2 regions of the Cedecea davisae genome follow, and region 1 is predicted to be linked to the other one. Evidence: predicted binding sites of a transcription regulator. Region 1 holds the regulator's gene; the other holds the start of a gene.
What was found. The regulator sigma-54, encoded in region 1, starts transcription at its own class of promoters, with help from an activator protein. The targets are predictions, from matches to a motif close to GTTGGCACANNTTTCGCTNT.
Positions count from the first base shown of each region.

Region 2: glnA (glutamate--ammonia ligase) is a predicted target of sigma-54. The motif match lies at 12,199-12,218, and genes of this name have one in related genera.

Region 1 is NZ_CP172054.1:334,070-348,792, forward strand. Features, by position in the region: gene mtgA (monofunctional biosynthetic peptidoglycan transglycosylase) at 1-594, shown strand, start outside; gene ACG1VR_RS02045 (glycerate kinase) at 678-1,814, shown strand; gene npr (PTS phosphocarrier protein NPr) at 1,830-2,102, opposite strand; gene rapZ (RNase adapter RapZ) at 2,099-2,953, opposite strand; gene ptsN (PTS IIA-like nitrogen regulatory protein PtsN) at 3,000-3,497, opposite strand; gene hpf (ribosome hibernation promoting factor) at 3,580-3,867, opposite strand; gene rpoN (RNA polymerase factor sigma-54) at 3,890-5,323, opposite strand; gene lptB (LPS export ABC transporter ATP-binding protein) at 5,372-6,097, opposite strand; gene lptA (lipopolysaccharide ABC transporter substrate-binding protein LptA) at 6,104-6,655, opposite strand; gene lptC (LPS export ABC transporter periplasmic protein LptC) at 6,624-7,196, opposite strand; gene kdsC (3-deoxy-manno-octulosonate-8-phosphatase KdsC) at 7,193-7,759, opposite strand; gene kdsD (arabinose-5-phosphate isomerase KdsD) at 7,777-8,763, opposite strand; gene ACG1VR_RS02100 (calcium/sodium antiporter) at 8,780-9,757, opposite strand; gene mlaF (phospholipid ABC transporter ATP-binding protein MlaF) at 9,987-10,802, shown strand; gene mlaE (lipid asymmetry maintenance ABC transporter permease subunit MlaE) at 10,809-11,591, shown strand; gene mlaD (outer membrane lipid asymmetry maintenance protein MlaD) at 11,596-12,147, shown strand; gene mlaC (phospholipid-binding protein MlaC) at 12,166-12,795, shown strand; gene mlaB (lipid asymmetry maintenance protein MlaB) at 12,795-13,097, shown strand; gene ibaG (BolA family iron metabolism protein IbaG) at 13,228-13,482, shown strand; gene murA (UDP-N-acetylglucosamine 1-carboxyvinyltransferase) at 13,536-14,723, shown strand, end outside.
Region 2 is NZ_CP172054.1:4,760,742-4,775,464, reverse strand. Features, by position in the region: gene ACG1VR_RS22835 (serine/threonine protein kinase) at 1-30, shown strand, start outside; gene dsbA (thiol:disulfide interchange protein DsbA) at 58-681, shown strand; gene ACG1VR_RS22825 (acyltransferase) at 696-1,604, opposite strand; gene ACG1VR_RS22820 (hypothetical protein) at 1,645-1,803, shown strand; gene polA (DNA polymerase I) at 2,051-4,837, shown strand; gene yihA (ribosome biogenesis GTP-binding protein YihA/YsxC) at 5,131-5,766, opposite strand; gene yihI (Der GTPase-activating protein YihI) at 5,961-6,473, shown strand; gene hemN (oxygen-independent coproporphyrinogen III oxidase) at 6,664-8,037, shown strand; gene glnG (nitrogen regulation protein NR(I)) at 8,092-9,507, opposite strand; gene glnL (nitrogen regulation protein NR(II)) at 9,516-10,565, opposite strand; gene glnA (glutamate--ammonia ligase) at 10,703-12,112, opposite strand; gene typA (ribosome-dependent GTPase TypA) at 12,489-14,315, shown strand; gene yihX (glucose-1-phosphatase) at 14,468-14,723, shown strand, end outside.

The DNA of each region.
Region 1 (14,723 bases):
GTTGAGCGCCAGGTCAGCGCCTGGGCGAGCGGCAATTTTGGCTATGTCGCCCACTCCGACTGGGTATCTATGGACGAAATTTCTCCGTGGATGGGGCTGGCGGTTATTGCCTCTGAGGACCAAAAATTCCCCGAGCACTGGGGATTTGATACCGCCGCTATCGAGAAAGCGCTCGCGCACAATGAGCGTAATGAAAACCGCGTTCGCGGCGCTTCAACGCTCTCCCAGCAAACGGCCAAAAACCTGTTTCTGTGGGACGGGCGTAGCTGGCTGCGTAAAGGTCTGGAGGCCGGGCTGACCGTTGGGCTGGAAACGGCGTGGAGTAAACGGCGGATTTTGACGGTGTACCTGAATATCGCCGAGTTCGGTGAAGGTGTTTTTGGCGTTGAAGAGGCCTCGCGGCGCTATTTTAACAAGCCAGCCAGCCGCCTGACTCCGGCAGAAGCGGCACTGCTGGCCGCGGTATTACCCAACCCGATTCGTTTTAAAGCCAATGCGCCATCCGGCTATATTCGCCAGCGGCAGCAGTGGATCATGCGCCAGATGCGTCAGCTGGGCGGGGAGTCCTTCCTCGAGCAGCATAATTTAAAATAACCGCCAGAGCGCCCTCCGGCGGTTGTTCTTCCTTCCGCAGTTCGCCGCCTGGTTGTGCTATGCCGCGGTTGAATGAGGTCGCCATGAAAATTGTTATTGCCCCCGATTCTTTTAAAGAAAGCCTGAGCGCAATGCAGGTTGCCGCGGCTATTGAGCAGGGTTTTCGCGAAATTTACCCGCATGCCGATTATGTAAAGCTGCCGATGGCCGACGGCGGGGAAGGTACAGTCGAGTCGATGGTTGCCGCCACCGATGGGAAAGTCATTCCGGTAACGGTGACCGGCCCCCTCGGGCAGCCGGTTGAAGCCTTTTTTGGCCTGACGGGCGCAGAGGACATGGCAATCATTGAAATGGCCGCTGCCTCCGGTCTGCATCTGGTTCCCGTGGCGCAGCGTAACCCGTTATTAACCGGTACTTTCGGCACCGGCGAGCTTATCCTTGCGGCGCTGGAGTACGGCGTCAGTAAAATCATTATCGGCATTGGCGGTAGCGCAACGAACGACGGTGGAGCGGGCATGATGCAGGCGCTGGGCGCAAAGCTCCTTGATGCCAAAGGGCAGCAGTTAAGTGCCGGAGGCGCGGCGCTGGCGGAGCTGAGCTCGCTGGACTTGAGTCTGCTGGACCCGAGATTGCTGCAAACCGAAATCTTGGTCGCCTGCGATGTTGATAACCCGCTGTGCGGTGAAAAGGGAGCTTCTGCGGTATTTGGACCGCAAAAAGGCGCGACGCCGGAAATGGTTAGCCAGCTGGATGCTTCTCTCAGGCACTATGGCGAGCAGATTGAGCGGCTCGGCGGCAAGCCGGTTATTGATGTTGCCGGTGCGGGGGCTGCGGGAGGAATGGGGGCTTCGCTGTTCGCGCTGTTGAATGCCAGGCTGCGGCCGGGCGTTGAAATAGTCACCGAAGCGTTAAAACTGGCAGAGGCTATTGAAGGCGCGGACCTGGTTATTACCGGAGAAGGGCGGATTGATAGCCAGACGATACACGGTAAAACCCCGGCAGGCGTGGCAAGAGTCGCTAAACGATTTGATGTGCCGGTGATTGCGCTGGCGGGCGGTATGGCGCCTGATTACGGGGTGGTGCATCAATATGGAATAGACGCCGTATTTTCAGTGCTTAACCGGATCCAGACCTTACCGGAGGCGCTTGAACAGGCGGAGGAAAATATACGCATAACGGCGCGTAACGTAGCCGCGGTGTGGAAAATGGGGCGCGGCTAACGCCGCGATACCCGCTTAGTCTTCGTCAAAACCGGCATTGAACAGCGCGATTACCGCCGCCAGAGCCTGTTCTTCCTCAGGACCCGTCACTTCCACCTCGATGTGCCCACCCTTGGCGGAGTCCAGCATCAGCAGAGCAATCACGCTGCTGGCTTCGGCTTCGGTTCCTGCTTCATTTCTCAGCATTACTTCGGCGTCAAAGCTTTGCACCAGTTCAAACAGCTTCATAGCCGGGCGGGCGTGCATGCCCAGCTTATTGGTGATTTCAACGGTATGCTTTACGGTCATGTTTTACGTTTTTCCAGCGTGCGGTGTCGGGACTGGACGTTCTTGCCGCGCGAACGGAAGTAGTCGGCCAGCTGCTCTGCAATATAAACCGAACGGTGCTTACCGCCGGTACAGCCGATAGCGACGGTCAGATAGCTACGGTTGTTGGTTTCCAGCATGGGTAACCATAACTCAAGATAGCTGCGGGTCTGGTAGATAAAATTGTGTACTTCTGTGTGCCTGTCGAGGAAGGCGGCAACCGGTCTGTCGAGGCCGGTCATCGGGCGCAGCTTAGGGTCCCAGTGCGGGTTAGGCAGGAAGCGAACGTCAAACACATAGTCCGCATCAATCGGGATGCCGTGTTTGAAGCCGAAGGACTCAAACACCATCGTCAGCTCGCGCTCCCGTTTGCCCAGCAGGCGGGTACGCAGCATTTCAGCCAGCTCGTGAACCGACATTTCCGAGGTGTCGATAATCAAGTCCGCGCGGGATTTCAACGGTTCGAGCAGGTCGCTCTCTTCGTCGATAGCGCTTTCCAGCGAAAGATTCTTGCTGGAGAGCGGGTGCAGGCGGCGGGTATCGCTGTAGCGGCGAATCAGGGTGTTGCGGTCGGCGTCCAGGAACAGCAGCTGCGGCGAGAAAGCATCCGGCAGATTGTCCATCGCCTGCTCGAAGATCTCCGGTGATTCCGGCATGTTGCGCACGTCAATGCTGACCGCGGCGGAAATTTGCCGGTCAGCAAGCGTTTTTGCCAGCTCCGGCAGCAGAACAACCGGCAGGTTATCCACACAGTAGAATCCCATATCTTCCAGTGCGCGCAAGGCTACAGACTTCCCTGAACCTGAGCGGCCGCTGACAATCATCAGCACCATGTAATCATTCCCCCGATTTATCTGTCCGGTACATCAAACGTGCCGATTATTCGTTTTCGCTGGCGTTATCGACTTCTGTTTCAGTAATTATCTGGTAAAGCTCTTCATCGCTGCTGGCCGAACGCAGGCGGCGGCAAATGGTTTTATCCGCCAGACGCTTCGCCACCAGAGACAGCGTATGAAGGTGGGTCTTGGTTTGATCCGCCGGCACCAGCAGCGCGAACAGCAAGTCCACCGGCTGGTTGTCGATAGCATCAAAAGCAATAGGCGTTTCCAGCTGGATAAAGACGCCAACGGCGCGCAGCGTATCTTCCTCAAGCTTGCCGTGGGGAATTGCAATGCCGTTGCCAATGCCGGTACTGCCCATACGTTCGCGGGTTAATACGGCTTCGAAAACGACCTGCGGCGGCAGGCCAAGCTGTTTTGCTGCCAGTTCGCTGATAATTTCCAGCGCACGTTTTTTACTCTGGCAGTGGACGCCACTGCGAGTACATTCCTGGTTAAGGACATTGCTCAGTTGTAGAGCCGAATCGTTGTTCATCATAAGTTCACCTAAGCATTTTTTGTGCGAACGGCCCGCTACACAGGCAGCGGGCCGACCGTATGCACATCTGATGCCCGGATTATCAGTGCTGTTTTAGTTTATCTTTGTGTTTTGTTAACTGTCGGGCCAGTTTATCAATCAGTCCGTCAATCGCGGCATACATGTCCTGGCCTTCGGCGCTGGCATGCAGTTCTCCACCGTTCACGTGCAGCGTAGCATCCGCCGCATGAGTTACTTTTTCCACCTTTAATACAATATAGACCTGGTTGATTCTTTCGAAGTACTGCTCCAGTTTGGCAAACTTAGCGTTCAAAAAATCACGCAGTGCATCGGTTATCTCGACGTTTTGCCCTGTAATGTTGAGCTGCATAGTGTCTTCCTTATCGGTGAAGTCACACCAGCTGTTTACGCTGGTTTGACGGTGGAATGGATAAAGATTCTCGGTACTTCGCAACTGTGCGGCGTGCCACCATAATACCCTGATCCGACAGCATTGAGGTTAATTTACTGTCGCTCAGAGGTTTGGCGGGGTTTTCCGCAGCTATTAACTTCTTCACCAGCGCACGAATTGCCGTTGAGGAGGCTTCGCCGCCGCCTTCGGTACTGACATGGCTGGAGAAGAAATACTTCAATTCAAAAATGCCGCGCGGGCTGTGCAAATACTTCTGCGTCGTCACCCTTGAGATGGTCGATTCGTGCATCTCTACCGCCTGGGCAATATCCGCCAGCACCATCGGCTTCATGTGCTCTTCGCCATGCTCAAAAAAGCCCTGCTGCTGCTCCACAATGCAGCGGCTAACGCGTAACAGCGTATCATTGCGGCTTTCGAGACTTTTAATCAACCACTTCGCTTCCTGCAGGTGACTGCGAATAAACTGCGAATCGCTGTCATTGCGGGTATTTCCGCCCATGGCGGCATATTGCTGGTTGATTTTGAGACGGGGAATGCTGTCGGAGTTAAGCTCTACGGTCCAGCGTGACTGTAGCTTACGCACCAGCACGTCCGGAATAACGTATTCAGGCTCGCCGGTTTGAATGGACTGGCCGGGGCGTGGGTCAAGCGACTGAATCAGGCACATGGCCTCTTTCAGCACGTCTTCTTTGATTCTTGTTACGCGCATTAAGGCGCGGAAATCGTGGTTAGCCAGCAGATCTAAATGATCGCTAACAATCAGGCGAGCTTCAGCCAGCCAGGGCGTTTCTTTGGCGAATTGAGAAAGTTGGATCAGCAGGCAGTCGCGCAAATCTCTCGCCGCCACCCCTACCGGATCGAAGCGCTGAATACGCTTAAGCACCGCTTCGACTTCATCGAGCGTGACCTCGTCGTTGCCCATGCTTTCCAGAATGTCTTCCAGCGGGACGGTTAGATACCCGGTTTCGTCTACCGCGTCGACTATCGAAGTTGCAATCGCGGTGTCCGTGTCGGAGAAGGGCGTCAGGTCAACTTGCCACATCAGGTAGTCCTGAAGCGACTGGGTTGTTTCACCCTGATAAACGGGAAGCTCATCGTCGAGATAGTCGGTGCCGGTGCCTGAAGGGGTTCCTGCGGTGTAGATCTCATCCCAACTGGCGTCCAGCGGCAGCTCCTCCGGCATATCTTTCTGTTCGAGGGCTTCGCGGGTGTCCATGGCTTCGCTCTCAGGCATTTCCTGAGTATCGATTTCATCATGCAGGTCGGTTTGCTCAAGCAATGGATTGCTGTCCAGTGCCTGCTGGAGTTCTTGCTGAAGCTCTAACGTCGAGAGCTGCAACAGGCGAATTGCCTGCTGTAGCTGGGGCGTCATAGCAAGTTGTTGGCTAAGCCGTAATTGCAAACCTTGCTTCATGTTCAGAGCAAACGTCCTCAAATAAGTCGTGTAAGACTTCCCACCCTATCAGAGTCTGAACTCTTCGCCCAGATAGACTCGCTTAACTTGCTCGTCTTCAAGGATTTCTTCCGGCGTGCCGTGGGCAATCAGGTGGCCCTGGCTAACGATATAGGCGCGTTCGCAGACGGCCAGCGTTTCGCGGACGTTATGGTCGGTAATCAGCACGCCGAGGCCGCTGTCGCGCAGATGCTCGATGATGCGTTTGATATCAATTACGGAGATCGGGTCTACGCCGGCAAAAGGTTCATCCAGCAGGATGAATTTTGGGTTTGCTGCCAGCGCGCGGGCTATTTCAACGCGGCGGCGCTCCCCGCCGGACAGCGACTGCCCAAGGCTATTGCGCAGATGAGAGATGTGGAACTCTTCCATCAGCTCGTTGGCGCGATCTTCGCGCTGCTCTGAGGTCAGGTCATCGCGAATCTGCAACACCGCCATCAGATTATCGAAAACGCTCAGGCGGCGGAAAATAGAGGCTTCCTGAGGCAGATAGCCGATACCACGACGTGCGCGGGCGTGTAGCGGAAGCAGGCTGATGTCTTCATCATCAATGATGATATTGCCCGCATCGCGAGGCACGATACCTACAACCATATAAAACGTCGTGGTTTTACCGGCGCCGTTTGGCCCGAGCAGCCCAACGATTTCGCCTGATTTAACGGTCAGGCTGACGTCTTCGACCACGCGGCGGCCCTTGTAGGCTTTAGCCAGGTTTTTCGCAATTAAAGTTGCCATAACGAATTAGTTACTCTTTTTCTGTGCCGGCTGCTGGCCGTTTTTGTTTTGCAACTGAGACGGCACCAGCACGGTGGTGACTCGCTTGCCTTTATCGCTAAACGCCTGCATTTTTTGCTCTTTCACCAGGTAAGTTATCTTGTCGCCGGTGATATTGCTGTCCAGCTGTTCCAGGTAAGCTTTACCGGTCAGCACGACGAAGTCGTTGGCCAGCTCATAATGCATGGTGGAGGCGTGGCCTTTTACCGGCTTCCCGCTGTCCTGCATTTGGTAGAAGGTTGCCGGGTTGCCGTAGCCGTCGATCACCTCTTTGCCCTGCTCACCGCCGGGACGGGTGACGACAACTTTATCGGCGTTGATTTTGATACTGCCCTGAGTCACCACGACGTTACCGGTGAAGGTGACGACGTTACCCTGCATATCGAGGGACTGCTGGTCCGATTCAATATGAATCGGCTGTTCGGTATCACCGGTCAGCGCCCAGGCGGACCATGGTGCGGCAAAGAGCGTACCAAGCAGAACAAGTTTAAGGCTGAGTTTGTTTATTCTGGATTTCATAAGAGGTTTTAACCTTTTCAATCAGCTGTGCAGTTTGGCTGCGTAAGTTGCCGCGCATTTTCAGGCCGCTGGAATTAAAGCTGGTACCGTACAGGGTAACCAGGTCGTCGGACGCAACGTCCTGGGTGACGAGGTTAACCTGCGCATTGTCTGTCGTGATTTTGCGTAACTGCGACTCCGGGGTCAGCGCCGTTACCACCACGTTGCCGTACAAATAGAGCATTTTGTCATCGGTAAGTTTGGCGCGATCGGCGTGAATTTCCCAGGTGGCGACCTTCTTTTCATCGTACTGGGTCATCACCGGTTTGGTGAACCAGGAAATCCCCGTATCCGAAAAATATTCAACATGCTGGGCTATCAGCTTGTAATTCAGCGCGCCCTGCGGGTTGTACACTACCGTTGTGGAAAGCTCACTCTGATAGGTGGGATCATTATTATTGACGGTTACGCCAGGTTCGTCACGATCCGTAAGATTCAGGCCGATCAGGACCAGCGCCGCGATGGCGAGCAGGATGATAAGCCAACGTTTGGTCTTACTCATATGGATTGCCCTTTGGCCTCGTCAAGCTTACCTTGCGCCATCAATAACAGATCGCAAACTTCCCGCACCGCGCCGCGCCCGCCGCTAATTCGGGTAACGTAGTCAGCCTTTGGCGTCAGCAGCGGATGGGCGTCTGCAACGGCTACGCTTAAGCCCACTTGTTCCATTACCGGCCAGTCGATCAGGTCGTCACCGATATAAGCCGCCTGCTCTGGAGAGAGCGCCAGCTTTGCCAGCAGATCGCGAAAGGCGATGAGCTTATCTGACTGCCCCTGATAGAGGTGCGTGATACCCAGAGTTTCACAGCGGTCTTCCAGCAGTTTTGCTTTCCTTCCGGTAATAATAGCGACTTCAATCCCGGAGGTCAGGGCGCAGCGAATGCCGTAGCCATCGCGCACGTTGAAGGCCTTCAGCTCTTCGCCGCTATTGCCCATGTAAATCAGGCCGTCTGACATAACGCCATCGACATCCAGAATCAGCAGGCGAACTTCTTTCGCCCGCTCTATGACCTGCGCGCTAACCGGCCCATAACAGGTGTTCAGCAACGCATCACGGTTACTCATTAAGGCTAATCCTTTGTTTAAACTACGCCTGCGCGCAGCATGTCATGCATATGTACCACACCCAGCAATTGGTCGCCATCTGCGACCAGAACCGAGGTGATATGGCGCGACTGCATCAGGTTCAGGGCGTCAACCGCCAATGTTCCCGGACGCACGCGAATGCCGCCTGCGGTCATCACGTCAGCAATGCGTAGGGTATTTAAATCAGCACCCATATCGAACACGCGACGTAAGTCGCCGTCGGTAAAGATGCCTTCAATTTTCATCAGGTCATTGCAGATGACCGTCATCCCCATATTTTTACGGGTAATTTCCAGCAGCGCGTCGCGCAGAGAGGCCTCTTTGCTGACGTGCGGAATTTCATCGCCGGAGTGCATAATGTCGTTAACTCGCAGCAGCAGTTTACGGCCCAGCGCGCCGCCCGGATGGGAAAGCGCAAAATCTTCGGGCGTAAAGCCGCGGGCTTTCAGCAGCGCGACAGCAAGCGCATCACCCATCACCAGCGTTGCCGTGGTGCTGGTGGTCGGTGCCAGGCCCAGAGGACAGGCTTCCTGTGGCACCGCGATGCACAGATGAATATCTGCCGCACGGCCCATTGAGCTTTCCGGGCGGCCAGTCATGCAAATTAACGGCACCTGGAGGCGTTTTAACACCGGGATTAGCGCCAAAATTTCGTTAGATTCGCCGGAGTTGGAAATGGCTATCACGATGTCCTGCGCGGTAACCATGCCGAGATCGCCGTGGCTGGCTTCACCGGGATGGACGAAAAATGCCGGGGTGCCGGTGCTGGCGAAAGTCGCCGCCATCTTCTTACCGATATGGCCCGACTTGCCCATGCCCATCACAACTATCTTGCCCGCGCAGTAAAACATTTTCTCACAGGCCTGCGAGAAGTCGTCGTTAATATACTGGTCGAGCTGAGCCAGGCCTTCACGTTCAATATTGAGCACGTCTTTGCCCGCTTGTTGAAAGTCAAAACCCGGCGCTAAATCTATATGAGACATAATTCCCGTTTCCGTTTTATCCGACGACAGGTGGTGCAACAAACCAAAGCACCACAATCCATACGATAAACCCACATGTTAACAGAGCGCCCGCGAGCTTGCCGATTTGGCGAGGTTTACGCCAGCAAAGCACGGCAAAAACAGCACTTACCGCTAACATCAGCCAATAATCACGCGCAAAGGCCTGCGGGTCGATACTGCCCGGAGCCACCAGTGCGGGGATCCCCAGTACAAAAACAATATTAAAAATATTTGAGCCAATGATATTGCCAATGGCGATGTCATCTTCACCTTTGCGTGCGCCCGCAATCGCCGTCGCCAGTTCCGGCAGGCTGGTGCCGATAGCAATGATCGTCAGGCCGATAACCAGCTCGCTCACGCCGAAATAGTGGGCGAGAACAGAAGCATTATCGATAACCATTCTGGTGGCCATCGGCATAATTACCAGCGCGACGCCGAGCCATAAAAACGCTACCGAGAGGCTGCCTTCCTGCGGCAGCTCGGCTAGCTGTTCGCGCGTGAGGCTATCTTCGCCCTGACGCTCGGCAAGGCGGCCTATTCTAATAATAAACAGCAGATATAGCACCGCCATTGCCAGCAGTATTATGCCTTTGAACTGGCTCAGCTCCCCGTCATACAGAAACAGGCCAGCGGCGGCGCTAACGATCAACATTAGCGGTAATTCGCGGCGTACAATATCGGAATTGACGGTAAATGGGTGAAGCAGCGCGGCCAGGCCGAGAATCAGCATGATATTGGTTATATTAGAGCCGATTGCCGTTCCGACGGCTAAGTCCAACTGCCCGTGCAGCGCCGATGAGCTGGCAATAATGATTTCAGGAAGCGAGGTGCCAATGCTGACCACGGTCATGCCGATGATAAGCGGCGGGACGCCGATACTTCGACAAAGGATCGCGGCGGCAAAAACTAAACGATCGGCACCATAAACCACCAGAAGTAAACCGATAATTAATAGCGCCGTAGCTAACAGCATGAAAAATCCTTTATTAAGGTATAATCGCCGGTCCTGGGCCCTGAATGTTCCGGCGGAGCCGAAGCGCCGTCTGGACTTAGCCATAAGTCTTAATTCTGACTTTATGCGGCAGAAAAGTAAAACAAATGCCAGCTTTCGCTAACCCGGACAGGTAATATTCTGTAAAAATGATGGGTTTCAGCCTCTCTTTGAGGCCATGCTTGCCGCTTAAGACAAAAAAGGAAGGGCGATGAGTCAGACTGAAGCGAACCTGGTTGAGATCCGTGGGATGAGTTTTTCCCGTGGCGAACGCCAGATTTTCGATAATATTTCCCTGACCGTACCTCGCGGCAAAATAACCGCGATCATGGGGCCATCGGGGATCGGCAAGACGACGCTATTAAAACTTATTGGCGGGCAGATAACCCCCGATAGCGGTGAGATCCTGTTTGATGGCGAAAACGTTCCGGCAATGTCACGCTCGAGGCTTTTTACCGTCCGCAAGCGCATGAGCATGTTGTTCCAGTCCGGCGCGTTGTTTACCGATCTCGACGTGTTTGAAAACGTTGCCTATCCGCTGCGCGAGCATCGCAATTTGCCTGAGCCTCTGCTGCACAGCACGGTGATGATGAAGCTGGAAGCGGTCGGGCTGCGTGGTGCGGCTAAACTGATGCCGTCTGAGTTGTCCGGCGGGATGGCACGGCGTGCCGCGCTGGCTCGTGCTATTGCCCTTGAGCCAGACTTGATCATGTTTGATGAGCCTTTTGTTGGCCAGGACCCAATAACGATGGGCGTACTGGTGAAGCTTATCTCTGAGCTGAATAGCTCGCTTGGGGTAACCTGCATTGTGGTATCCCACGACGTTCCCGAAGTATTAAGTATCGCGGATTACGCTTATATTGCTGCCGACCAGCACATTGTGGCGCACGGTAGCGCGGCTGAGCTGCGTGAAAATCACGACCCACGCGTTCGACAATTCCTCGACGGCATCGCTGACGGACCGGTGCCGTTCCGTTATCCGGCCGGGGATTATCAACAAGATTTGTTATCTGGAACGAGGAGCTAAGCGCTCATGCTGCTAAATGCACTGGCATCTTTCGGGCGACGTGGGGTAAAAACCTGCGCTTCGTTTGGGCGTGCCGGATTGATGTTATTCAACGCGCTGGTAGGGAAACCGGAGTTTCGCAAGCATGCGCCGCTGCTGATGCGTCAGCTTTACAACGTCGGCGTGCTGTCGATGCTGATAATCATGGTTTCCGGCCTGTTCATCGGTATGGTGCTGGGGCTGCAGGGCTATCTGGTGCTGACGACCTATAGCGCGGAGTCAAGCCTGGGTATGCTGGTTGCGCTCTCTTTGCTGCGCGAGCTGGGGCCGGTGGTTGCCGCGCTGTTGTTTGCCGGGCGTGCCGGGTCTGCATTAACCGCCGAAATTGGCCTGATGCGGGCGACCGAGCAGCTTTCCAGTATGGAAATGATGGCGGTCGATCCGCTGCGCCGCGTGGTTTCACCGCGCTTTTGGGCCGGTGTCATTTCTCTGCCGCTGTTAACGCTTATCTTTGTTGCCGTTGGCGTTTGGGGCGGCGCGCTGGTTGGCGTTAACTGGAAAGGTATTGACGCTGGTTTCTTCTGGTCGGCAATGCAGAATGCGGTTTCCTGGCGGCTTGATTTAGTGAACTGCGTGATTAAGAGCGTAGTTTTCGCCATTACCGTAACGTGGATTGCGTTATTCAACGGGTACGACGCGATTCCGACGTCCGCAGGGATCAGCCGGGCAACCACACGCACCGTTGTGCACGCTTCTCTGGCCGTCCTCGGCCTCGATTTTGTGCTGACAGCACTGATGTTTGGGAATTGAGTTCATGCAAACAAAGAAATTTGAAGTTTGGGTAGGTGCTTTTCTGCTGGTGGCGCTGGTAGCGATTATTTTCCTCTGCCTGAAAGTGGCTAACGTCACTTCCCTGCGCAGCGAACCGACTTATCGTGTCTATGCGACCTTTGACAATATCGGCGGCCTGAAAGTCAGCTCTCCGGTTCGCCTCGGTGGCGTAGTCATTGGCCGGGTTGATGATATCGCCCTCGACCCGAAAACTTATCTGCCGCGCGTAACGCTGGATATTGAGCAGCGCTACAACCAGATCCCCGATACCAGTTCGCTGGCTATTCGCACTTCTGGCCTGCTGGGTGAGCAGTACATCGCCCTGAACCTTGGCTTTGACGACCCGGAACTGGGATCATCTATGCTTAAAGACGGCGGTACTATCCAGGATACCAAGTCCGCGCTGGTGCTTGAAGACCTGATTGGCCAGTTCCTGTATAAGAGCGGCAACGGCGATAATAAGAATTCTGGCGATGCCGACCCGCATGCGGCGGGTCATACTGATGCTACGCCGCAGTCTGGCACCACGAATTAATCTAAGAGGAAACGAGTAATGTTTAAACGTCTTATGATGATTGCCATGTTGGTGATTGCGCCATTTGCCATGGCGGCAGACCAGAGTAATCCCTACAAATTAATGAACGAAGCGGCCCAGAAAACCTTCGATCGCCTGAAAACCGAGCAGCCTAAAATCCGCCAGAACCCGGACTATCTGCGTGATATCGTCGGCCAGGAGCTGCTGCCCTATGTGCAGGTGAAATACGCCGGTGCGCTGGTGCTGGGGCGCTACTACAAAGAGGCGACGCCCGCGCAGCGTGACGCTTATTTCAAAGCTTTTGAAGAGTATCTGAAGCAGGCTTATGGCCAGGCGCTGGCGATGTACCACGGGCAGACTTATCAGATTGCTCCGGAGCAGCCGCTGGGCAATGCCGATATTATCCCTATCCGCGTGACGATTATCGATCCAAACGGCCGTCCTCCGGTACGTCTTGACTTCCAGTGGCGTAAAAACACCCAGACAGGTAACTGGCAGGCCTACGACATGATCGCCGAAGGGATCAGCATGATCACCACGAAACAGAACGAGTGGAGCGATCTGCTGCGTACTAAAGGGATCGACGGCCTTACTGCTCAGTTGCAGACTATTTCTAAACAGCCCATCACGCTGGACAGTAAAAAGTAATGGCAGAAGAACTCAGCTGGAAGCAGGAAGGGGCGACCCTGCACCTGACGGGTGAGCTGGATGGCGAAACCGTTCAGTCGCTCTGGCAGGTGCGTGAGAAGGCGGTAGCTGGCGTAACGAGCTTTGAGCTTAGCGGCTTAACGCGCGTTGATACCGCAGGGCTTGCGCTGCTGATCCATCTGATTAATATCGCCGGGCGGAAAGGCGCGGAGGTTCGATTGCAGGGAGCCAGCGAGAATTTACGGACTCTTGCCCAGCTCTATAACCTGCCGGATAAACTGTTGCCGCACCTGGCCGGCTAATGTTTTCAGCACGTTACTATTAAAGCCCTCGAACTGTTAAGTTCCGGGGCTTTTTGCTTATTTCAGCGAGCGCCACTTTCCTCTAAGATGTGTGGCTTATTTCATTAACCGACGAATAGATAAAAAGCCCATGGAAAATCATGAAATTCAGACAGTGCTGATGAACGCACTGCCTCTCCAGGAAGTCCACGTCTCAGGCGATGGCAGCCACTTTCAGGTGATAGCGGTGGGTGAGTTGTTCGCCGAGTTAAGTCGCGTCAAAAAACAGCAAACGGTTTATGCGCCGCTGATGGAGTTTATCGCCGATAACCGTATGCATGCTGTTTCAATTAAGACCTACACTCCGGAAGAGTGGGCGCGCGATCGCAAGCTAAATGGTTTTTGAGCCATCGGCCCGGGCTGATGGTAACGGTTTGAATTTTAAAGAGAGCAGTTTTAATGGATAAATTTCGTGTGCAGGGGCCGACCCGCCTGAGCGGTGAAGTCACAATTTCCGGGGCTAAAAACGCCGCGCTGCCGATCCTCTTCGCAGCCCTGTTGGCGGAAGAGCCGGTTGAGATCCAGAACGTTCCAAAGCTGAAAGACATTGATACCACCATGAAGCTGCTGAGCCAGCTGGGGACCAAAGTTGAACGTAATGGCTCGGTGCATATCGACGCCAGCGGCGTCAATATCTTCTGCGCACCCTATGACCTGGTGAAAACCATGCGTGCTTCTATCTGGGCGCTGGGGCCGCTGGTTGCTCGTTTTGGACAGGGTCAGGTTTCTCTGCCGGGCGGCTGCGCTATCGGCGCACGTCCGGTTGACCTTCATATTACCGGCCTGGAGCAGCTGGGTGCCGAGATCAAGCTGGAAGAGGGTTACGTTAAGGCTTCTGTAAATGGCCGCCTTAAAGGGGCTCATATCGTGATGGATAAGGTGAGCGTTGGCGCTACCGTTACTATCATGAGCGCCGCGACGCTTGCCGAAGGCACCACGGTTATTGAAAATGCCGCACGTGAGCCGGAAATTGTTGATACAGCAAACTTCCTCAACACGCTGGGCGCTAAAATCACCGGCGCAGGTTCTGACCGTATTACCATCGAAGGCGTTGCTCGCCTCGGCGGCGGCGTGTACCGCGTACTGCCTGACCGTATTGAAACCGGGACTTTCCTGGTTGCTGCGGCTATTTCCGGCGGCAAGATCATTTGCCGTAATGCCCAGCCGGATACGCTGGATGCGGTGCTGGCAAAACTGCGCGAAGCCGGGGCTGATATTGAAACCGGTGAAGACTGGATAAGCCTCGATATGCACGGCCAGCGCCCGAAAGGCGTAACCGTTCGCACGGCTCCACACCCGGGCTTCCCGACGGATATGCAGGCGCAGTTCACCCTGCTTAACCTGGTAGCGGAAGGAACCGGCGTGATTACCGAAACCATCTTCGAAAACCGCTTCATGCATGTGCCTGAGCTGATTCGTATGGGCGCGCACGCGGAAATCGAAAGCAATACCGTTATCTGTCACGGCGTTGAAAAGCTCTCCGGAGCGCAGGTCATGGCCACCGATTTACGTGCTTCCGCAAGCCTGGTGCTCGCCGGCTGTATTGCCGAGGGGACTACGCTGGTTGACCGTATCTACCATATCGAT
Region 2 (14,723 bases), 530 kb from region 1:
CCTCCATTACAATTAACGCCAATGTATTAATCAGTAAAATTCAGGAGAGAGTTGATTATGAAGAAGATTTGGCTGGCGCTGGCGGGCATGATCCTGGCATTTAGCGCATCTGCAGCACAGTTTACCGACGGTAAACAGTACGTTACCCTGGACAAGCCGGCTACCGGTGAGCCGCAGGTATTAGAGTTTTTCTCTTTCTATTGCCCACACTGCTATCAGTTCGAACAGGTTCTTCATGTTTCTGATAACGTGAAGAAAAAGCTGCCGGAAGGCACCAAAATGACCAAATACCACGTCGAGTTCCTTGGCCCGTTGGGCAAAGACCTGACTCAGGCGTGGGCCGTTGCAATGGCCTTGGGTGTGGAAGATAAAATCACCTCCCCAATGTTTGAAGCCGTGCAGAAAAGCCAGACCGTGCAGAACGATGCCGATATCCGTAAAGTGTTTATCGACGCTGGCGTGAAGCCGGAAGAGTATGACGCGGCGTGGAACAGCTTCGTGGTGAAATCCCTGGTCGCTCAGCAGGAGAAAGCGGCTGCCGATCTTCAGCTGCAGGGCGTACCGGCTATGTACGTTAACGGTAAATATCAGCTGAATATGCAGGGCATGGATACCAGCAGCATGGATATCTTTGTTCAGCAGTATGCCGACACGGTGAAATACCTGGTCGAGAAGAAATAATAAGGAAAAGCCGGTCATTGACCGGCTTTTTTACCTCCAGCATGTAGCTGTTCAAGCTGTCCATCTTTTTCACTCCACAGCGTATTAAGCCACAGCTGAAAACGGCGTTTAAAATTCTTATCGTTAACGTAATCACCGTGCAGCTCTTCGCTAATCGGCACCAGCGAAATCCTCACCACAATTCTCGTCATCTTTCCTGAGAGCATATCGTAGAACGGTGATGATACATTTTCTGGATAGCACAGCGTAACGTTCAGCATCTTGTCGAACTGCTTTCCTAATACGCCCATCGCCATCGCTATACCGGCCGCTTTTGGTGGCAGCAGGTAGTTAAAAGCTGAGCGAGTCTGAGTCTGCTTTTGTGGCGTGAAGCGCGAGCCTTCGACAAAATTCACGATAGTTGTAGGGTGCGAGCGAAATTTCATGCAGGAGCGGCGGGTGGTTTCCACATCTTTACCCCGGCGTTCCGGATGGCGTAGCAAATAGGCTCGCGAATAGCGCTTCATAAAAGGCATATCCAGCGCCCAGCAGGCCAGCCCCATAAAAGGAACCCAGGCAAGCTGCTGTTTAAGAAAGTATTTATTCATCGGAATATGCTTGCGGAACAGCACGCACAGAATAACGATATCGGCCCAGCTGCGATGGTTACAAATCAGCAGATACCAGTTCTTTTTACTCAGCCCTTCCAGACCTTCCACATCCCATTTTAAATAAGGGTTGAGGCGTAACAGCAGCGCCAGTCCTTCGCACCAGCAATACATCATAAAGTCAGCAAATGCCGAGATCGAACGCCAGATGGCCGGAACGGGTAATAGCAGCTTAACGATCCCGGCAATAATGATCGGAACGGAGCAGGCGACCGTGAGCAAAATAGTCAGCACAACACTTAAAGTCAGGGTGAGCGCTGCGAGTAATCTCGACATAAATAATATTTCAGAAGGTTAGAATAGTGGAGATGCTGGTATGAACGACAATAAGCGGCGAATTTTATCAGAAACCCCTAATGGCGGCTCGGCAAATGAAAAGGATTTTAATCCGTTGCTTTTCGCGGCAGAACAAACTCTCGCCAGTTGTGGCTCGTCTGAGTATATATCCACATCAAACGATCCACTGCCTATTTAGTGCGGCTAAACTATCATTTAGTTAACGTTATGAAAATTATAAGCATTTAATATTTTCCAGAGAAGGATCATTTTATGGAGTGCATAAGCTAAAAAAATATGCACAAACTTATCCACAGCATTGATCCTGCGCAGGATCGCCCAAACTACGAATTCTTTTCAGCATATTGCTGCCAATAGTTCATGTTTTTGTTCAGGCTATGGCATCCTTGAACAATAAATTAATCACAGGCATGGAACGGAACACTATGGTCCAGATCGCAGACAACCCGCTTATCCTCGTTGATGGCTCCTCCTACCTTTACCGGGCATATCACGCCTTTCCACCGCTGACGAACAGCCGTGGAGAGCCAACGGGGGCAATGTACGGCGTGCTTAACATGCTGCGTAGCCTGATTCTGCAATACCAGCCTACGCACGCGGCGGTGGTGTTTGATGCCAAAGGCAAAACGTTCCGTGATGAGCTATTTGAAGACTATAAATCGCATCGCCCGCCGATGCCGGACGATCTGAGAGCGCAGATTGAGCCGCTCCACGCGATGGTCAAAGCCATGGGGCTGCCTCTGCTGGCGGTATCCGGCGTTGAGGCCGATGACGTTATCGGCACGCTGGCGCTGGAGGCTGAAAAAGTCGGCCGCCCGGTGCTGATAAGCACCGGTGATAAAGACATGGCGCAGCTGGTAACGCCGGGCGTTACGCTGATTAACACCATGACCAACACGATTCTGGGGCCGGAAGAAGTTCAGACCAAATACGGCGTGCCGCCGGAACTGATCATCGATTTCCTGGCTCTGATGGGCGATTCGTCGGATAACATCCCCGGCGTTCCCGGCGTGGGTGAAAAGACCGCCCAGGCGCTGCTGCAGGGGCTTGGTGGTCTGGACACGCTTTATGCAAACCCGGAAAAAATTGCCGAGCTTTCTTTCCGCGGTGCTAAAACCATGGCGGCGAAGCTTGAGCAAAGCAAAGAGCTGGCCTACCTCTCCTACAAGCTGGCGACGATTAAAACCGACGTTGAGCTGGAACTGGGCTGTGAGCAGCTTGAAGTCCAGCAGCCGGCGGCAGACGAGCTGTTGGGGCTGTTTAAGCAGTATGAGTTCAAACGTTGGATAACCGACGTTGAAAACGGTAAATGGATGCAGGCTAAAGGCGCAAAACCGGCCTCTCAGCCGCAAAAAACTATCGAAATTGAGGCCGAACCGGAAGAGCCAGCCAGCCAGCTCTCTTATGACAACTACGTCACGATCCTCGATGAGAAAGTGCTGGTGGAATGGATCGAGCGCCTGAAAAAAGCGCCGCTTTTTGCCTTCGATACCGAAACCGACAGCCTGGACAACATCAGCGCCAACCTGGTCGGACTTTCCTTTGCCACCGAACCGGGCGTTGCCTGCTACATCCCTGTGGCACATGACTACCTTGATGCCCCGGATCAGATTTCCCGCGAGCGTGCTCTTGAGTTGCTGAAGCCGCTGCTGGAAGACGAAAAAGCGCTGAAGGTTGGGCAAAACCTGAAGTATGATCGCGGCATCATGCAGAACTACGGCATTGAGCTGCGCGGCATTGCTTTTGACACCATGCTTGAATCCTACACGCTGGACAGCGTTGCTGGCCGCCACGATATGGACAGCCTCGCCGACCGCTGGCTGAAGCATAAAACCATTTCGTTTGAAGAGATTGCCGGTAAAGGCAAAAAACAGCTGACCTTCAACCAGATAGACCTGGAAACTGCCGGGCGCTATGCGGCGGAAGATGCCGACGTTACTCTCCAGCTGCACCTGAAAATGTGGCCGAAGCTTGAGAAGACCGAAGGTCCTCTGAATATCTTTAAAAACGTTGAAATGCCGCTGGTGCCGGTGATTTCCCGCATTGAGCGCAACGGCGTTAAAATCGATCCGGCTATCCTGCACGCGCATTCCCTGGAATTAACCAAACGCCTGGCCGAGCTGGAGCTGAAGGCTCATGAGATTGCCGGTGAGGAGTTTAATCTCTCCTCTACCAAGCAGCTGCAAACGATTCTGTTTGAGAAGCAGGGTATTAAACCCCTGAAGAAAACGCCGGGCGGGGCACCTTCTACGTCAGAAGAAGTGCTTGAAGAGCTGGCGCTGGACTACCCGCTGCCAAAAGTTATCCTCGAATACCGCGGGCTTGCCAAGTTGAAGTCCACCTATACCGATAAACTGCCGCTGATGATTAGCCCAAAAACCGGGCGTGTGCATACCTCTTATCATCAGGCCGTTACGGCAACCGGTCGTCTGTCTTCAACCGACCCGAATCTGCAAAATATTCCGGTACGCAACGAAGAAGGCCGCCGCATCCGCCAGGCCTTTATTGCGCCTGAGGATTACGTGATCCTCTCTGCGGACTACTCTCAGATTGAGCTGCGTATTATGGCTCATCTCTCCCGCGATAAAGGCCTGCTAACCGCCTTTGCAGAAGGGAAAGACATCCACCGCGCTACCGCCGCTGAAGTCTTCGGGCTACCGCTGGAAAGCGTAACCGGCGAGCAGCGCCGCAGCGCCAAGGCTATCAACTTTGGCCTGATTTACGGCATGAGCGCGTTTGGCCTCTCCCGCCAGCTCAACATCCCGCGTAAAGAGTCCCAGAAATATATGGATCTCTACTTTGAACGCTACCCGGGCGTGCTTGAGTACATGGAGCGCACGCGGGCGCAGGCAAAAGATAAAGGCTACGTTGAAACCCTGGATGGTCGTCGCTTATACCTGCCGGATATCAGCTCCAGCAACGGTGCCCGTCGTGCAGGTGCAGAGCGAGCGGCTATCAACGCCCCAATGCAGGGAACGGCGGCGGATATTATCAAACGAGCGATGATAGCCGTGGATGCCTGGCTGCTGGCGGACAAGCCGCGGGTGAAAATGATCATGCAGGTACACGATGAACTGGTGTTTGAAGTACATCAGGACGATGTGGAAGCCGTCTCCCGGAAAATCCACGAGCTGATGGAAAGCAGTATGACGCTCGACGTGCCGCTGCTGGTGGAAGTAGGCAGCGGTAAAAACTGGGATCAGGCACATTAATGCTAAAAGCTCAGATCACGTTTTTGTAACTAAGCAACATAAGTCATAGCTTTTTGTGATGATGCTTCAAGAATGTGATGCAAAAAGTGAAAAAAAACTACAAAAAATGCTTTTTTGAGCGATTAAAAAGGAGTAGAGTTATTCGCGTAGGGTACAGAGGTAAGATGTTCTATCTTTCAGACCTTTTACTTCACGTAATCGGATTTGGCTGAATATTTAGCCGCCCCAGTCAGAAATGACTGGGGCGTTTTTTATTGGGCGAAAAAAAACACGGCCTCAGCCGTGCTTCGTGATTACTCTTCAGCCGCGTCTTCTTCTACCGCCGGCGGAAGGTCGTTGTACCAGCTGTCCAGCTTGAGGCGCAGCTTATCAACGCCGATTTTCTTCAGGGAAGAAAACGCTTCAATCTCAATATTACCGCCAAACGCCAGCGCGGCTTCACGCACCATATTGAGCTGTGCTTTGCGTGCGCCTGACGCCAGCTTGTCCGCTTTGGTTAACAGCACCATCACCTCAATATTACTGGCGACGGCCCACTGGATCATTTGCTGATCGAGATCTTTAAGCGGATGGCGGATGTCCATCAGTACGACCAGCCCTTTCAGGCTGTTGCGCTTTTGCAGGTATTCTCCCAGCGCGCGCTGCCATTTGTGCTTCACCTCTTCAGGCACTTCGGCATAACCGTAGCCCGGTAAATCCACCAGACGCTTGCCTTCTGCCACTTCAAACAGGTTGATAAGCTGAGTACGCCCAGGCGTTTTACTGGTGCGCGCAAGGCCTTTCTGATTGGTCAGCGTATTCAGTGAGCTGGATTTACCCGCGTTAGAGCGGCCTGCGAAAGCAACCTCAATACCGGTATCAGAAGGAAGATGGCGAATGTCCGGTGCGCTGAGCACGAACTTAGTCAGTTGGTAGTTCCAGTTTTTCACAACGGTGTCCCCGTCAGGTAATCATTTGCCGGGGATTATACCTGAACGAGCAGAAAACGCCGTGTTTCTCGCCAGAAGAGGAACAAGATGAAGAAAATGACGGCTGGTTAACCTGTCGCCTTTTTTCTTTGCTTGCTTTCTGCTAGATTCCGCCGCAATTCTATACTGAATAAAATGGCTTAAGACGACTTATTATGAAGCAACAAAATGCAGCGCCGCAGGGCAAAAAACCGGCAAAAGTACGCCGTAAATCGCGTGAAGAAGTAGATCAGGAAGCGCGTGAGCGTAAACGTCAGAAAAAACACCGCGGTCACGCGGCTGGCAGCCGTGCAAATGGTGAAAGCCAGGCGCAGGGCGGCAAATCCGCAGGTAAGACTAAAGACCCGCGTATTGGCAGTAAAAAACCGATTCAACTGGGCGTAACCGAAGCACCACCGGTCGCTAAACAGCACAAACCGAAGAGCGAGAAACCTATGCTAACACCACAGGCTGAGCTGGATATGCTGGAAAACGATGAGCGCCTGGACGGGCTGCTGGAACGTCTGGAAGCGGGCGAAACCCTGAGTAAAGAAGAGCAGTCCTGGGTTGATGCGAAGCTGGACCGCATCGATGCCCTGATGGCCGAGCTCGGCATCGCCTGGGAAGACGATGAAGAGGAAGAAGAAAAAGCCGACGATTTAATGCGTCTGCTCAAGGGTGGTAACTAAAGGTTACTCCCATGGGATTACCTGTTCTTATTATGGTTATTCCGCTGGTGTGTTATCTGCTGTGGTTATTCGTTAAACTACGGCGGCTGTCGCGGCTGCAGAATTCGCTGCGGCGAAGGGCCATGGTTCGTGGAATGAGCGGGCCTCCTTCGCCTCGTCGGCGCCGGCGACATCACCGCAAGGAGTGAGTATGTCTGAGCAGTTAATCGACTGGGATCTGGCCCTGATCCAGAAATATAATTATTCAGGGCCACGTTACACCTCTTATCCGACCGCGCTGGAGTTCTCTGAAGCCTTCGGCGAGCCGGAGTTTTTGCAGGCGGTTGCCCGTTACCCGGAGCGCCCGCTCTCGCTTTACGTGCATATCCCGTTTTGCCACAAGCTTTGCTATTTCTGCGGCTGCAACAAGATTGTTACCCGGCAGCAGCACAAGGCTGACCAATATCTGGACGCGCTGGAGCAGGAAATTATCCATCGCGCACCGCTGTTTAAAGGCCGCCATGTCAGCCAGCTGCATTGGGGCGGCGGGACGCCGACTTATCTGAGTAAAGCGCAAATCAGCCGCCTGATGGCGCTCCTGCGCATGCATTTCAGCTTTAATGGCGATGCCGAGTTATCGATTGAAGTTGACCCGCGAGAAATCGAACTCGACGTGCTGGATCACCTGCGCCAGGAAGGGTTCACCCGCCTGAGCATGGGCGTTCAGGACTTCAACAAAGAGGTGCAGCGCCTGGTAAACCGCGAGCAGGACGAAGAGTTTATCTTCGCTCTTATCAAGCGCGCCAGAGAGCTGGGCTTTACCTCAACCAACATTGACCTGATTTACGGCCTGCCAAAGCAAACCCCGGAAAGCTTCGCCTTTACGCTGAAACGCGTCGCGGAGCTTAGCCCGCACCGGCTTAGCGTCTTTAACTACGCTCACCTGCCAACGTTGTTTGCCGCCCAGCGCAAGATTAAAGATGCCGATCTGCCGAGCGCCCAGCAGAAGCTGGATATTCTCCAGGAAACCATCGCTTCGCTAACGGGATCGGGTTACCAGTTTATCGGCATGGATCACTTTGCCCGCCCGGATGACGAACTGGCGATTGCCCAGCGTGAAGGCAAACTGCACCGTAATTTCCAGGGCTACACCACCCAGGGCGATACCGATCTGCTGGGGCTTGGTGTCTCGGCCATCAGCATGATTGGCGATTGTTACGCCCAGAACCAGAAAGAACTTAAGCAGTATTATCAGCAGGTGGACGAGCGGGGCAACGGGCTGTGGCGTGGACTTGCCTTAACGCGTGATGATTGTATTCGTCGCGACGTGATTAAGGCGCTTATCTGCAATTTCCAGCTCAACTTTGCTGAGATTGAACAGCTCTGGTCGCTAAACTTTGCCGACTATTTTGCCGAAGACCTGCGCCTGCTGGCGCCGCTGGCGAAAGACGGGCTGGTGGAGCTGGACGAGCAGGGAATTAAGGTTAGCGGGAAGGGGCGTTTGCTGATTCGCAACATCTGCATGTGCTTTGATACTTACCTGCGGCAAAAAGCGCGCCTCCAGCAGTTCTCACGCGTGATATAAAAACGGCGGGGTTTAGCCCCGCCGTTATTTTATCCTTCGCAAAGCGCTGAAGCGCTACTCCATTCCCAGCTCTTTTAGCTTACGAGTCAGCGTATTTCGTCCCCAGCCCAGCAGGCGGGCCGCTTCCTGTTTATGCCCCTGAGTGTGGCGTAGCGCGGTAGTCAGCAGCGTTCGCTCCATCTCCGGCTGCGCTTCTGAAAGCAGGTCCTGGTGCCCTGAACGAAGCGCTCTCTCCGCCCACTGGGCCAGCAGCATAGCCCAGCTATCGGGGTTGGTTTGCGCCACGCCGCCGCTCTCGGCCACGGTGGTCTCAAACAGCTCGCTCGGCAGGTCCTGAATCAGCACTTCCTGGCCCGCGGCCATCACGGTTAACCAGCGGCAGGTATTCTCCAGCTGGCGCACGTTGCCCGGCCAGGCAAGGCGGGTTAAGGCATTTTCCGTCTCAGGATGCAGAAGCTTGGCTTCTACGCCCAGTTCACGGGCTGCCACCTGCAGGAAGTGGCGAGCCAGCCGGGGAATATCTTCCCGGCGTTCACGTAGCGGCGGTAAATGCACGCGGATAACGTTCAGGCGGTGGAACAAGTCCTCACGGAATTTGCCTTCCTGCACGCGCAGTTCAAGGTTCTGGTGGGTCGCCGCGATGATGCGCACGTCTACTTTTACCGCGGCATAGCCGCCAACCCGGTAGAACTGGCCGTCGGCCAGCACGCGCAACAGGCGGGTTTGTACGTCCAGCGGCATATCGCCGATTTCATCGAGGAACAGCGTGCCGCCGTCGGCCTGTTCAAAGCGTCCCTGACGGATCTGGTTAGCCCCGGTGAAGGCCCCTTTTTCATGACCGAACAGCTCAGACTCGATCAAATCTTTGGGGATAGCCGCCATGTTGAGTGCGATAAACGGTGATTTAGCCCGTGGGCTATGGCGATGCAGGGCATGAGCAACCAGCTCTTTACCGGTGCCTGATTCGCCGTTGATCAGCACGCTGATGGAGGAGCGCGACAGGCGGCCGATAATACGAAAAACGTCCTGCATCGCAGGCGCTTCACCGATGATATCGGTAGTTGGCCCGCTTGCTGGCGTGTTGCGCGGCTGCTGCTGCTCCTGATAATGGCTAATAGCGCGCTCTACCAGCGCCACGGCTTCATCGATATCAAACGGTTTTGGCAGGTAGTCGAAAGCGCCCTGTTGATAGGCGCTAACCGCGGCATCTAAATCGGAATGTGCCGTCATTATGATGACCGGAAGCATCGGATGGCGCTGTTTAATCTGTTTCAGCAGCGCAAGACCGTCCATGCCGGGCATGCGAATATCCGACAGCAAAACATCCGGGGTTTTGGTGGCAAGGGCGTCCAGCACCTCATTGCCACTTTCAAAGGTGGTGCAACTTAACCCGGCCCCGGTTAACGCGCGCTCAAGCACCCAGCGGATGGAGCTATCGTCGTCAACGACCCAAACTATCCCTCGTTGCATAAAGACCTCTACTTCCGAATAGGCAGGTAAACCGAAAATTCGGTATGACCCGGCCAACTGTTGAATTCGATTTTGCCCGAATGCTGATCGATAAGGCTGCGCGCTATAGAAAGCCCCAGCCCGGTGCCGCCTTCTCGTCCGCTGACCATCGGATAGAACAACGTATCCTGCAGATGAGCCGGGATACCCGGGCCGTTATCTTCAATATCAATTCTTGCTGCCAGCCGATAGCGCGTGCCGTGCAGCGTTAGCTGGAAGGCGGTACGGGTGCGCAAGACTATCTCGCCTCCTTCGCTGCCCAGCGCCTGCAGCGCATTACGCACGATGTTCAGCAGAACCTGTTCTATCTGGTCGGGATCATGTGCAAACTCAGGCAGGCTGGGGTCGTAATCCCGCACCAGCGTGACGTTAGCCGGTAGTTCCATCGACACCAGTTTCACAACGCGCTCGGCGACTTTGTGAATGCTTTCGGTGACGTGCATACCGGGCTGCTGCGGCCCCAGCAGCCTATCGACAAGGTTTCGTAGCCTGTCGGCCTGCTCGATAATAACTTTGGTGTATTCCGCCAGCGACGGGTCCGGCAGCGCCTTACTTAGCAGCTGTGCCGCCCCACGCAGCCCGCCAAGCGGGTTTTTAATTTCATGCGCCAGCCCACGCACTAAATCTCGGGCGGCAATCTGCTGTGCGTGCTGTAGCTGTTCCTGGCTTAAACGACGCTGGTTATCCATCGGCGCCATTTCCATCAGGATGTACCCTTCGGGCAGCCTCTGCGCCGTCAGGGAAAGAATATGTGAGCGGCTATCTATCACCAGCGTCACTTCGTTATCGGTGAAGCCCTGGCCAGCCATCAGGCTTTCCTGCATAACGGCAATATTCAAAGAGAAATAGCTCAACAGATCGGGCAGCGGCGTGCCGTACAGCTTACGTGAGCTTTGCGCCAGCAGTTGCTGAGCCGCAGGGTTGGCGTAATGCACCGCCAGCTCGTCATCCACCAGCAGGATGCTGTTGATAAGAGAGTTCAGAATCTGCCCAGCATCGGGCAGCGCGCCAGTTGCCATACAGCAGTCTCCGTGCACCGTTTTAGTGCATTATAGTGTTTGGGTGACAAAAAGCAGCGTCACAGGGGATTCTGGTGGAGAAAAAAGCCCATCCGAAGATGGGCTAAAGTTTCCACGGCAACAAAAAACAACTTCAATTAGACGCTGTAGTACAGCTCAAACTCTACCGGGTGCGGAGTCATACGCACGCGGTCGTTTTCTTCGGTACGCAGTGCGATGTAAGCATCGATAGCGTCGTCGGTGAATACGCCGCCCGCGGTCAGGAACTCGCGGTCTTCGTTCAGCGCGTTCAGTGCTTCTTCCAGAGAGCCAGCAACTTGTGGGATCTCTTTTGCTTCTTCCGGCGGCAGGTCGTACAGGTTTTTGTCCATTGCTTCGCCCGGATGGATTTTGTTCTTGATACCGTCAAGACCAGCCATCAGCAGCGCTGCAAAGCACAGGTACGGGTTAGCAGCCGGGTCCGGGAAGCGCACTTCGATACGACGTGCTTTCGGGGACGCTACGACAGGAATACGGATAGAGGCAGAACGGTTACGGGCGGAGTAAGCCAGCATAACCGGTGCTTCATAACCCGGGACCAGACGCTTGTAGGAGTTGGTGGTCGGGTTAGCCAGGGCGTTAATCGCTTTAGCGTGTTTGATTACGCCGCCGATGTAGTACAGCGCTTGCTCAGACAGGCCAGCATATTTGTCGCCGGAGAACAGGTTAACGCCGTTCTTGGACAGGGACATGTGGCAGTGCATGCCGGAACCGTTATCGCCAAACATTGGTTTTGGCATGAAGGTCGCGGTTTTGCCGTAGGCGTGAGCAACGTTATGTACGACATATTTGTAGATCTGAATTTCGTCTGCTTTCTTGGTCATGGTGTTGAAGCGGGTAGCCACTTCGTTCTGACCAGCAGTTGCTACTTCGTGGTGGTGAGCTTCAACAACCAGGCCCATCTGCTCCATGGTCAGACACATAGCAGAACGCAGGTCCTGCGCGGAGTCTACCGGTGGAACCGGGAAGTAACCGCCTTTAACAGCAGGACGGTGACCTTTGTTGCCGCCTTCGTATTTGGTGCCGGTGTTCCATGCGCCTTCGATATCATCGATAGCAACGTGGGAGCCGGAGATGGAGCTGCCGAAGCGAATGTCGTCGAACAGGAAGAACTCTGGCTCTGGCCCGAACAGAACGGTGTCTGCGATGCCGGTAGCGCGCAGGTAGTCTTCAGCGCGTTTCGCGATGGAACGCGGGTCACGGTCGTAGCCCTGCATGGTGCCTGGCTCGAGAATGTCGCAGCGGATAATCAGGGTAGAGTCCGCGAAGAACGGATCAATCACGGCGCTAGTTGGGTCAGGCATCAGCACCATGTCGGATTCGTTGATACCTTTCCAGCCACCAATCGAGGAGCCGTCAAACATTTTGCCTTCTTCGAAGAAGTCAGCATTTACCTGATGAGCAGGAATAGTGACGTGCTGTTCTTTACCTTTGGTATCGGTAAAACGCAGATCGACAAACTTCACTTCATGCTCATTCAGCATCGTCAAAACGTGTTCAGCGGACATACTTAAACTCTCCCGGATTGGTCGTTGTCGTCGTGGTACGAGGTAATCAAACACTTCTTAATGTGGCTTTTCGCCATAAAATCTTTAAAGCGAAATCTGTGCCAACTTTTAAATCACCCTAAAAAGGCGCTATCATGCACACCATAGTGCAAAAGGGCTGCACCAGGATGAATAAATTGCACCAATATAGTGCCTCAGCATCATGCCAGAGCACCATATTGGTGCAATTTACGTTATGGCTCCCTTTTTAGCTCCGTGAAAGCGATCACAAACCCTTACTTTCTACATTGTTTGTAAAGGTTCTTTGTGATCCTGTTCTGTCCTTCGATTAATACGTGTACAATAACGCGCTATTTCTAATGCCTGAGGCAAAGTTGTGATCGAAAATCTGCGTAATATCGCCATCATCGCGCACGTTGACCATGGTAAAACTACCCTGGTTGATAAGCTGCTGCAGCAATCCGGTACTTTCAGTAACGAACGTGCTGAAGCTACTGAACGCGTGATGGACTCCAACGATTTGGAGAAAGAGCGTGGGATTACCATCCTCGCTAAAAACACCGCTATCAAATGGAATGACTACCGTATCAACATCGTTGATACCCCTGGGCACGCCGACTTCGGTGGTGAAGTTGAACGCGTAATGTCCATGGTAGACTCCGTTCTGCTGGTGGTTGACGCAATGGATGGCCCAATGCCGCAGACGCGCTTCGTAACCAAGAAGGCGTTTGCCCATGGTTTGAAGCCGATCGTGGTTATCAACAAAGTTGACCGTCCTGGCGCGCGTCCTGACTGGGTTGTTGATCAGGTCTTCGACCTGTTCGTTAACCTGGATGCGACCGACGAGCAGCTCGACTTCCCAATTATTTATGCATCCGCGCTGAACGGCATCGCGGGTATGGATCACAATGATATGGCGGCGGACATGACCCCGCTGTACCAGGCTATTGTCGATCGCGTACCGGCGCCAAGCGTTGACCGTGATGGTCCGCTGCAGATGCAAATTTCCCAGCTGGACTACAACAACTATGTTGGCGTTATCGGCATCGGCCGCATCAAACGCGGCAAAGTGAAGCCAAACCAGCAGATCACTATCATTGATAGCGAAGGGAAAACCCGTAACGGTAAAGTCGGTAAAGTTCTGACCCACCTGGGCCTGGAGCGTATCGAGTCTACCGAAGCCGAAGCGGGCGATATCATCGCCATCACCGGCCTGGGCGAGCTGAACATCTCCGACACCATTTGCGACCCGCAAAATGTTGAAGCGCTGCCGGCGCTGTCCGTTGATGAGCCAACCGTTTCCATGTTCTTCAACGTAAATACCTCTCCGTTCTGCGGTAAAGAAGGTAAGTTCGTGACCTCTCGTCAGATTCTGGATCGTCTGAACAAAGAGCTGGTACACAACGTTGCACTGCGCGTTGAAGAAACCGAAGATGCGGATGCATTCCGCGTATCCGGTCGTGGCGAACTGCACCTCTCCGTTCTTATCGAAAACATGCGTCGTGAAGGTTTCGAGCTGGCGGTATCCCGTCCGAAAGTTATCTTCCGCGAAATCGATGGCCGTAAACAAGAGCCATTCGAGAACGTGACGCTGGATATCGAAGAGCAGCATCAGGGTTCTGTGATGCAGGCACTCGGTGAGCGTAAAGGCGACCTGAAAAACATGAATCCGGACGGCAAAGGCCGCGTGCGTCTTGATTACGTTATCCCAAGCCGTGGTTTGATTGGCTTCCGTAACGAATTCATGACCATGACTTCCGGTACCGGTCTGCTGTACTCCACCTTCAGCCACTATGACGATATCCGTCAGGGCGAAGTGGGCCAGCGTCAGAACGGCGTACTGATCTCTAACGGTCAGGGTAAAGCGGTTGCGTTTGCTCTGTACGGTTTACAAGATCGCGGTAAGCTGTTCCTGGGCCACGGTGCTGAAGTTTATGAAGGCCAGATCATCGGTATTCACAGTCGTTCTAACGACCTGACTGTAAACTGCCTGACCGGTAAGAAACTGACCAACATGCGTGCTTCCGGTACTGACGAAGCGACCACCCTGGTTCCAGCTCAGAAAATGACCCTGGAGCAGGCTCTGGAGTTCATCGATGACGACGAACTGGTAGAGGTTACTCCGCTGTCCGTGCGTATTCGTAAGCGCCATCTGACTGAAAACGACCGCAAACGTGCGGGCCGTGGCAGCAAAGAAGCTTAAGTTTCTTTTCTGACGTCAAGTGAAGCCCTGCCTGAAAAGGCGGGGCTTTTTTTGTTTTATGTCTCGCAGAATGCTCATCCTCGCCTTCCTCTGATAGTCAAAGCCGCCCTTTCCCGCTACAGTTATTTCTCCATGTCGGAAAGGAGGTGCGCATGCTGTATATCTTTGATTTAGGTAACGTCATCGTTGATATCGACTTTAATCGAGTGCTTGGCGTCTGGAGTGATTACAGCCGGGTGCCGTTAGCCAACCTGCAAAAGAGCTTTGCAATGGGAGAGACCTTCCATCAGCACGAGCGCGGGCAGATTACCGATGAAGTTTTTGCCGAAAGGCTGTGCCATGAAATGGATGTTGCGCTGAGCTACGAGCAGTTTGCCGCGGGCTGGCAGGCCATCTTCGTCGGGCTGC